Regions from separate parts of the Variovorax sp. SPNA7 genome, predicted to be linked through region 1. Evidence: riboswitches for the same ligand, from Rfam matches in the RefSeq annotation. Region 1 holds a riboswitch; each other region holds the start of a gene.
What was found. A riboswitch is a leader RNA that binds a small molecule or an ion and turns the genes downstream of it on or off. The one in region 1 is predicted to bind glycine.
Positions count from the first base shown of each region.

Region 2: another riboswitch for glycine. It lies ahead of gcvT (glycine cleavage system aminomethyltransferase GcvT); the one in region 1 lies ahead of RZE77_RS06580 (ABC transporter substrate-binding protein).
Region 3: another riboswitch for glycine. It lies ahead of RZE77_RS03450 (D-amino acid dehydrogenase); the one in region 1 lies ahead of RZE77_RS06580 (ABC transporter substrate-binding protein).

Region 1 covers NZ_CP138513.1:1,440,351-1,443,615, reverse strand. The annotation lists gene RZE77_RS06585 (ABC transporter permease) at 1-208, opposite strand, end outside; gene RZE77_RS06580 (ABC transporter substrate-binding protein) at 230-1,819, opposite strand; glycine riboswitch at 1,990-2,121, opposite strand; gene RZE77_RS06575 (hypothetical protein) at 2,251-3,045, opposite strand; gene RZE77_RS06570 (NADPH-dependent FMN reductase) at 3,159-3,265, shown strand, end outside.
Region 2 covers NZ_CP138513.1:3,692,223-3,695,487, reverse strand. The annotation lists gene gcvH (glycine cleavage system protein GcvH) at 1-346, opposite strand, end outside; gene gcvT (glycine cleavage system aminomethyltransferase GcvT) at 394-1,572, opposite strand; glycine riboswitch at 1,618-1,730, opposite strand; glycine riboswitch at 1,743-1,833, opposite strand; gene RZE77_RS17325 (hypothetical protein) at 1,865-2,413, opposite strand; gene RZE77_RS17320 (TRAP transporter large permease) at 2,560-3,265, opposite strand, start outside.
Region 3 covers NZ_CP138513.1:766,460-769,724, reverse strand. The annotation lists gene rfbD (dTDP-4-dehydrorhamnose reductase) at 1-229, opposite strand, end outside; gene rfbB (dTDP-glucose 4,6-dehydratase) at 226-1,308, opposite strand; glycine riboswitch at 1,415-1,484, shown strand; glycine riboswitch at 1,536-1,642, shown strand; gene RZE77_RS03450 (D-amino acid dehydrogenase) at 1,733-3,034, shown strand; gene RZE77_RS03445 (FIST signal transduction protein) at 3,052-3,265, opposite strand, start outside.

The DNA of each region.
Region 1 (3,265 bases):
CGCTCCAGCGCACGAACTGCGTGGGCAGCGAATCGTTCAGCCCAAGCTGGCCCCGCACCTTGGCGATGTTCTCGCTGGTGCCGCTGTCGCCCACGATGGCGGCGGCCGGATCGCCGGGCGCCAGCCGGAGCATCAGGAACACGATCAGCGCGACGATGACGAGCACCGGCACGGTCGACAGGATGCGGCGCGCAAGAAAGATCAGCATGGGTTTGGCGAACGAGCGCGCTCAGCTCTTCTTGATGTTCCAGAACACATTGACCGGCGAGCGCACCACGCCGCTCACCACGCCCTTGCGGTAGGCCGTGAGCGGCTTGTATTCGCCGATGGGTGCGTAGATGCCGGTGTCGTACACGCGTTGCTGGATGGCCGTGGCCAGGTCCTTGCGCTTCGGCTCGTCGGCCGTCGCCAGGAAGTCGGACTTCAGCTGCTCGAGCTTGTCATCGGTGGCCCAGCCGAACCAGCCCTTCTCGCCGTTGCCCGTGAGCGGCGCATAGAACATCGGGTTCATGTTGTCGGCAATGCCCCAGCCGGTGATGAAGAGGTTCCAGCCGCCCTTGTCGACGGGATCCTTCCGCGCGCGGCGCGTGACCAGCGTGGGCCAGTCCATCGACTGCATGTCGACGTTGAAGCCGGCCTGCTTCAGCAGCTGCGCCATCACCGGCGGAAACTTGTTGAGCAGCGCAAAGTCGGCCGGATACATGAGCACGACCGGCTTGCCGTCATAGCCCGCTTCCTTGAGCAGCGCCTTGGCTTTCTCGAACTGCGGCTTGCCGGTGAAGTAGCTGGTCTTGTCGCTGGAGAACGCCGTGCCGCACGGGTAGACCGAGGCGCAGCTGTTGTAGAGCTCCTTGTGCACCATCTGGGCGCGCATCAGCGCCTCCTGGTTGATGGCCATGATGGCGGCCTGCGCGATCTTCGGATTGTCGAAGGGCGGAATGACGTGGTTCAGGTGCAGCGCGAACGAGCCCTTCGGGATCGGGTTGTCGACCGTGATGGCAGCGTTGTTCTTGAGCGCCGTGTACTGCTCCGGCGGCAGCCATTCGATCATGTCGACCTCGCCGTTCGCGAGCGCATTGGCCTGTGTCTGCGCGTCCTTCAGGATGATCCATTCCATGCGGTCGACGTACACGTTCTTGCCGCCCGCGGTGCCTGAAGGCGCCTCGGTGCGCGGCACGTACCTGGTGTTCTTCAGGTAGACCACCTTCTCGCCGGGGCGGTACTCCTCCTTCTTGAAGATGTAGGGGCCCGAACCGGTGGCGTCGTCGATCTGCTTGTCGGACGGCGTGGCGGCCACGCGCGCCGGCATGATGAACGGCGGGTTCGACGAAGGCTTGCTCAGTGCATCGAGCACCATGCCGAAGCCGTCCTTGAACACCAGCCTGAAGCTGCTGGCGTCGACCGCCTCGGCCTTGTCGAGCGCGGCATACATCTTCTGGCCCAGCCCGTCGCGCTGGCCCCAGCGCTTGAGCGACGCCAGCACGTCTTCCGAAGTGACCGGCTTGCCGTCATGGAATTCGAGGCTCTTGCGCAGCGTGAAGGTCCACGTCCTGCCATCGGCGCTGGTGGTGTACTTGTCGACCATCTGCGGCTTGACCTTGCCCTGCTCGTCCACGCCGAAGAGCGTGTCGTACACGGCATAGCCGTGGTTGCGCGTGACGAAGGCGGTGGTCCAGATCGGGTCGAGGATCTTGAGGTCGGATTGCGGCACCAGGCGCAGCACCTTGGCCGCATCCTGCGCGAACGCGCTGGTGGTTGCGAATGCAGCGGCCAGCATGGCACCCGCGACAACGGCTTTCAGGTTTCTTTTCGACAGCATCTTCGGTTCTCCGGTTGAAAAAATCGTGAGGAACGGGACTTCGGATCAGGCGTGCCAGCGCGGCCGCCCCGGTGGAAGAAGAAGAGGAAAAATCGCGCGAGGCGCTCGAACAAGAGTCATGAAGAAGAAGGCTCCGGAAGCGCGCAAAGGCCACCCCGCGCATTGCGCGAGATGCCCCTGCTGTCCTTTGGCCTGAGAGATTCACCATGCACGCTCATCGCGCATGGCTTGCCCCTTCGGCGGCTGCCCTCGGAGGCCTTTTCTATTCAGGGCTCCGGGCAGCGCTCTCCAGCGTTGATCGAGATATCCAGTCTTGGGACCTGAGCGTTATGGGCTGTCGCCTTCGGTAATGCACTAACTCGAAGCATCGAGCCGGCATTTCTCCTGGATGCATTCTTCCAAGCAGAATGCGTGCCACTCGAACGCTTGCGCTACTGCGGCCCGCCGCAGAAGCTCGCCCTTTCGGTGGTCCTGGCGGTGAAGTGAAGGCGTGTGGTGGTGGTGTCGCTGGCGGGCGTGTTCTGCGGCCATTCGCTCTGCAGCCATGTGTACTGCCAGCTGTAGGCTTCGCCCGGGCTCGCAGCTTCGCCGTAGCTGATGCGAAGGCTGCCGCTGCTCTCGTCGTGGCAGTGCTTCGACTGCTTGTATTCCCTTTCGCTGAAGCAGGCGCGGACCATCTTCGAGCACGAAAAAGGAATGCCTTCGTACACGGCCCGGCTCGCGTCCTCGACCGGCACGAAGTCGGCCTTGCTGAACGAAGCGCCGCCGCCCGAGTACATCTCCGACACCGTCTGGAGCACGGCCGCGGCCCACCGCCCTTCGGCCAGCGGATAGAGCGCCGGCGCGAGGGAGATGCGCGAATCCGCCATGCCGGGAGTGGCCGCCTTCTTCATCAGTGCGGCCGCATAGCCGCTGAAGTCATGCAGGCGGTTCAGCTGCCACGTGCCGGCGGCGACGCGCTTGATGCGCGCCATGGCCAGCGGCTCGCTCGAGAACACCGCATAGTCGCCCGCTGCGGCGCCGCGCGGCCGGTACAGGCCCAGCGCCTGCGGATCGCAGGGCTGCGGCAGCAGCGCACACAAGCGCGCGCGCCAGTCCGCATCCAGCGATTCCGGTTTCTTCACCGCATCGAAGAGTTGTGCCGACGGCGCGGCGCCCGCATGCCCCGCAAGCAGCAGGACGAACATCGGCAAGGCGGCAGTGCGAAGAATGGGCAACGGGTTCATGGACCGGCATGGTAGCCAGCCCGCCCACAGGATGCTGCAACCAATTGCGGTGCGGGCGGGCCGATGTTGTAGCCTTCGCCCCACGGCCATCTTGGCCTCGAACGGAGCAAAAGATGGCTGACAGGATCCTGGTGTTCTATGGCTCGTACCGCTCGGACCGCATGGGCATTCGCCTGGCGGACTACCTGGTGGCGGGCCTCAACGCGCGAGGTGCCGAGGC
Region 2 (3,265 bases), 2.3 Mb from region 1:
AGCTGGCGGCGTCGAGCAGCGCGTCGAGCTGCGCGGGTTCGCTGAGCTTGACCTTGAAGAACCAGCCGGCGGCCAACGGGTCGGTGTTGGCGAGCGAGGGATCGGCGCGCAGGGCTTCGTTCACTTCGGTGATCTCGCCCGACACGGGCATGAACACATCGGCCGCGGCCTTGACCGATTCGACGACACCGGCCACCTCGCCCTGGGCAAAGCTCTTGCCGACTTCGGGCAGGTCGACAAAGACCACGTCGCCGAGCGCGTCCTGCGCATGCACGGTGATGCCGACGGTGGCTGCGCTGCCTTCGGCCGAGACCCATTCGTGGTCCTTGGTGTACTTGATGCTCATGGTGGAAAACTCCTCGTGGAAAAAAATGATGATCGGGGGCGCAGCGCCTAGCCGCGGTAGTAGCGGGTGGGCACGAAAGGCAGCGTCGAGACTTCCATCGGCACCGGCTTGCCGCGCACGATGGCCTGCACGCGCGTGCCGGGCTCGGAAAACGCGGTGGCCACGTAGCCCATGGCGATCGGGCGGTCGGCCGTCGGGCCGAGCAGGCCGCTCGTGACAAAGCCGATGTCCTTGCCTTCGAAGGATTGCAGCATGGTGCCGTCGCGCACCGGAATGCGTTCCAGCGCCACAAGGCCGACGCGCTTGCGCTTCAGCGTGTCGTGGTCGGTGTGGCCCGCGGCGCCGGCCGTGGCGGCGGCGAGCTGGGCCAGCACCCTGGCCGCGCCCGGAAAGCCGCCTTCGCGCGCGCCGCCCGTGCGGCGCACCTTCTGGATCGCCCAGTTGAGCGAGGCTTCGATTGGCGTGGTGGTGGTGTCGATGTCGTTGCCGTAGAGGCACAGCCCGGCTTCCAGCCGCAGCGAATTGCGCGCGCCCAGGCCGATGGGCTTGACCTCGGGCTGGGCCAGCAGGAGGCGGGCGAGGGCGTCGGCATTCTGGCCGGCCACCGAGATCTCGAAGCCGTCTTCGCCGGTGTAGCCGCTGCGCGTGGCAAAGGCCGGAATGCCGCCGATCTGCACCGCGCCGCCGGTCATGAAGACGAAGCGCTCGATGCCGGGCGACAGCCGCGCCAGCACCACGGCCGCCTGCGGCCCCTGCAGCGCGAGCAGCGCGTGGTCGGGCATGGGCTGCACATCGCAGCGTGCGCCGATCTTCTGCTGGATGTGGGCGATGTCCGCCACCTTGCAGGCGCCGTTCACGATCACGAAGATCGAGCCGTGGCCCTCGTTGAAGAACATCAGGTCGTCGAGGATGCCGCCCTGGTCGTTCAGCAGCAGGCCGTAGCGCTGCTTGCCGGGCGCGAGGTCGATCACGTCGACCGGCATCAGGGTTTCAAAGGCGGCCGCGGCGTCCGGGCAGACCAGGCGCAGCTGGCCCATGTGCGAGATGTCGAACAGACCGGCCGCGTCGCGCGTGTGCCTGTGCTCGGCCATGAGGCCGGCGGGGTATTGCACCGGCATCGAATAGCCCGCAAACGGCACCATGCGGGCGCCGAGCTCCACGTGCAGGTCGTACAGCGGGGTCTTCAGGAGTTGTTCGGCGGAAGAGGAGTCGGAGGAAGCAGCCACGGGGCACTCCAAAGGGGCAGACGAATTCCATGGCGCGAGCCATGGGCCACCCCTGCTGTCCGCTTTACCTGAGAGATTCGCCCCACGATCGGGGTTTGCTCCTTCGGTGGGCCGGTGCATGGTTTGGGATGCAGCGGCCTCTCTCCAGCAAGGAAGCGCCGGCATGCGCCAGCGCTGTGTCAGTCCTTTTGCCTGAGCGTTCGGGAAACCCCTGCGCCTTCGGCGGCCCCGGCTGGCGGGGCTCTCTCCTGACCATAGGAGTGTAGTGGATCGCGGCCGCCCGGTCTGCGGCTCAGTGCACGGTCTCGGCCGGCGGCAGCAGCCGGTCGATGCGCTCGCGCAGCGATTCGGCCCGCTCGGCGCCGGCGGCTTTCTCGACCTCGGTGAGCATCAGTGCGGCAATGGTCAGCATGGCGCCGCGGTCGCGCGCCTCGCGCAGGGCGTCGCGCATCTGCAGCGCGAACTTGGGGTCGCGGCGCACGAACATGCGCTCGCAGATGTCGAACAGGAACATGCGCGTGGTGGCCAGGGAGCGCTTGCCGTCGAAGTTGTCGGCCGAGGTGGCGAGCCGGATCGGGTCGGCCGCGGGTACCGGGGCGGGCGGCTGCGCCACGGCTTGCGCCGCCGTGGCAGCAAGCGCCTGCGCGTCCTGCAGATAGCCTTGGCGCATCAGCGCCTGGATCGCCTGCTCGGCTTCGGTGCGGCTGGCGAAAAGCGGGCTGAAATCGGTCAGCGAACGCCGGCCGTCGGCCATCAGCAGCAAGGCGCGCTCGCGCTGGCTCAGCGTGCGCTCGCGGCCTTGGAGTTCGTCGCGTGCCTTGTCGGTCTTGGTGGGAAACATGGCGCCACAGCTTTGGGGATCGAGGGCTGAAGCATCGTTGCAAGCGGTGACATCTTCATGAAACGTTTGCCTTACAGGGAAACCGCCGCACAAAAAAAAGCAGCCTGCGAACAGGCTGCCGTTTCTTCTTTTTCGCCTTGTTTCCGCTATTTGGCGTACGCCAGGTCGCGCAGCGCGAGCGATATCCACGGCACGTAGGTGATCACCATCAGGCAGGCCAGGATCACGAGCACGAAGGGCACCAGGTATTTCACGATCCGGTCGAGCGAGATGCGCGCCACCGTGCAGGCCGCGAACAGGTTCACGCCGAAAGGCGGGGTGATCATGCCGAGCGCCAGGTTCACCACCATGATCAGCCCGAAGTGCACCGGGTCGATGCCGAAGTGCACCGCCACCGGCGCAAGGATGGGCGCGAGCACGATGATGGCCGCGCTGGTCTCGATGAACATGCCGATGACGAACAGCGCCGCGTTCACGCCCAGCAGGAACATCGCGGGCGACTTCAGCACTTCCTGCAGCCAGTGGCCGATGGCGTCGGGCACCCCTGCACGCGTGATCAGGAACGCGAACAGGCCCGCGTTGGCGATGATGAACATGATCACCGCCGACGACAGCACCGACTTGCGCAGGATGACGTACAGGTCCGTGGGCTTGATCTCGCGGTAGATTCCCACGCCCACCACCAGCGCATAGAGCACCGCCACGGCCGAGGCTTCGGTGGGCGTGAAGATGCCGCCGTAGATGCCGCCCAGGATGATGACGGGCATCAGCAGCGCCCAGCCGGCCTGCCACGTCGCCTTGAAGAAAGGCATGCGGCCGTCGCCGTCGTTCTTGCCCCAGCCCTTCCACTTG
Region 3 (3,265 bases), 670 kb from region 1:
CGAACTCGGGCTCGCTCTCGGCCTTGTCGACGGCGGTGTGGGCCGCGGCATTGACGATGACGTCGGGGCGCACCTTGCGCACGGTGTCGGCCAGCTGCTCGGGACGGCTGAAGTCGGCGTGGAAGTCGGTGCTGTCGAAGTCGAGCGCGACCAGCTCGCCCAGCGGCGCGAGGCTGCGCTGCAGCTCCCAGCCGACCTGGCCGCCCTTGCCCAGCAGCAGCAGCTTCATGCCGCAGCCTTGGCCGCGGGTGCGGCGTCGTATTGCTTCTCGACCCATTCGCGGTAGGCGCCGCTTTGCACGTTGCGCACCCATTCGGCGTTGGCCAGGTACCACTCGACGGTCTTGCGGATGCCGCTGTCGAAGGTTTCGGCGGGCTTCCAGCCGAGTTCGCGCTCGAGCTTGCGCGCATCGATGGCGTAGCGCCGGTCGTGGCCGGGGCGATCGGTGACGTAGCTGATCTGCGCCTTGTAGGGCTGGCCGTCGGCACGCGGGCGAAGTTCGTCGAGCAGGGCGCAGACGGTGTTGACGATCTCAATGTTGGGCTTCTCGTTCCAGCCGCCGACGTTGTAGGTCTCGCCGAGGCGGCCGGCTTCGAGCACGCGGCGGATGGCGCTGCAGTGGTCCTTCACGTAGAGCCAGTCGCGCACCTGCATGCCGTCGCCGTACACGGGCAGGGGCTTGCCGGCCAGGGCGTTGACGATCATCAGCGGGATGAGCTTCTCGGGGAAGTGGAAGGGCCCGTAGTTGTTGGAGCAGTTGGTGGTGACGACCGGCAGGCCGTAGGTGTGGTGCCAGGCGCGCACGAGGTGGTCGCTGGCGGCCTTGCTGGCCGAGTAGGGGCTGTTGGGCTCGTACTTGTGCTCTTCGGTGAAGGCGGGGTCGGTCTTGGAGAGGGAGCCGTAGACCTCGTCGGTGGACACGTGCAGGAAGCGGAAGGCGGCTTTCTGCTCGGCCGCCAGCGCGCTCCAGTGGCCGCGCACGGACTCGAGCAGGCGGAAGGTGCCCAGCACGTTGGTCTGCACGAAGTCCTCGGGGCCGTGGATGGAGCGGTCGACGTGCGATTCCGCGGCAAAGTTCACGATGGCGCGCGGCTTGTGCTCGGCCAAGAGGCGGTCAACCAGCGCGCTGTCGCCGATGTCGCCCTGCACGAAGAGGTGCCGCGGGTCGCCTTTGAGAGACGCGAGCGTCTCGAGGTTGCCGGCATAGGTCAGCTTGTCGAGGTTCACGACAGGCTCGTCGCTCTGCGCCAGCCAGTCGAGTACGAAGTTGGCGCCGATGAAGCCCGCGCCGCCGGTTACCAGGATCATGAGTCTCCCCGAAGTTTCGAATCAATGACAATTATCCCATTGGTCCGAATTGTCAAAATTCATGGTTGGCGGCTTTGCGGTCCCCGCCTACAATCGTTTCACTGCAGGAGAGTGAGTAGTACTTATTACTACTCCACCGAAGGCGCAAACTCCCATAAACGCTCAGGTCAGCCCACAGATTCCTTGAAGTTCTTTCAAAGAGTGTCGTGGCATGTACTGCATCAACTGACAAGCCGTCTGGAGAGCCATCACCTCGCGTGATGCACCGAAGGAGCAAACCCGTTGCAAGGTGCAACAGGTGAATCTCTCAGGTACCAAGGACAGGGGGAGCGGCAACTTGGACGGCGTTCGTCCGGTTGCTCGCTATTGAATCAGTAGCACACCAAGTCCGCCGTTCGAGTGCCAATCTTCAAAGGTACTTGAAATGCGTGTGATCGTTCTTGGCGCCGGCCTGCTCGGCGTGACTTCTGCTTACTATCTCCAGCAACTCGGCCACGAAGTGACCGTGATCGACCGGCAGGCCACGCCGGCCGCCGAAACAAGCTTTGCCAACGGCGGGCAGATCTCCGTCAGCCATGCCGAGCCCTGGGCCAATCCGAGCGCACCGCTCAAGGTGCTGCAATGGCTGGGCAAGGAAGACGCCCCGCTGCTGTTTCGCATCCGCGCCGACATGCGCCAGTGGCTCTGGGGCCTGCAGTTCCTGCGCGAATGCACGCCGGCGCGCACCCGGCACAACATCGAGCAGATCGTTCGCCTGGGCACCTACAGCCGCGAGGTGCTGCAGCAGCTGCGCGCCGACGCCGGCCTGCAATACGACCAGCGCACGCAGGGCATCCTGCACTTCTATACGACGCAGAAGGAGTTCGACGGCGCCCTCAAGCCCGCCGAGCAGATGCGCGCACTCGGCTGCGAACGCCAGGTGATCTCTGCCGACGAGGCCGTGAAGATCGAGCCCGCCCTCGCCCACATCCGCCCGAAGCTGGCGGGTGCCACCTACACGGCGGAGGACGAGTCCGGCGACGCGAATCTTTTTGCACGCGAGCTGGCGAAGCGCGCGGCCGCGGCCGGCGTGAAGTTCCTCATGAGCCACACGGTGACCGCGCTGCGCGAGGCCGGCGGCAGCATCGACCACGTCGAAGCCACCGACAGCGAAGGCCGCTTCCAGCGCATCCGCAGCGACGCCTTCGTGCTCGCGATGGGTTCGCTGAGCCCGATCGTTGCCGCGCCGCTGGGCATCCGGCTGCCGATCTATCCGGCCAAGGGCTATTCGGTGACGCTGCCGGTGAAGGACGCGTCCAGGGCGCACCAGGTCTCGCTGACCGACGACGAGTTCAAGCTCGTGTTCTCGCGCTACACCTCGGCTTCCGGCGACCGCCTGCGCATTGCCGGCACGGCCGAGCTCAACGGCTACGACCGCGACCTGAACCGCGTGCGCTGCGAGGCGATCGTGCGGCGCGTCGAGGAGCTCTTTCCGGGCGCCGGCGACACCACGCAGGCCCAGTTCTGGACCGGCCTGCGCCCCGCGACGCCAAGCAACGTGCCGCTGATCGGCAAGACGAAACTGCCGAACCTGTTCCTCAACACCGGCCATGGCACGCTCGGCTGGACGCACGCCTGCGGATCGGGCAAGTCGATTGCACGCATCGTGAGCGGACTCGCGCCCGAGGTCGACTTTGCGTTCACCGGCATGCCTGCGCCGGCGGCGCGCGTACTGCAGCCGGCCTGAATGCCAGAGGGCGAGGCTCAGTCCTTGCTGGTGAACACCGTCAGCACGCCGGTGTAGCCGTACAGGTGGTGGCGCGCGATCTCGCCCGCGGCAAAGAAGCCGACCAGCGGCACGTCGCCCAGCGCGTGCCGCACGATCTGCAGTTCGGCGCCCGGCGCGCCGAAGTGCGGCCCGCCGCGTCCCGAGCAGCTCACGTACACGGCGCCCGCGATGCGGCGCGCCGGATGCGGC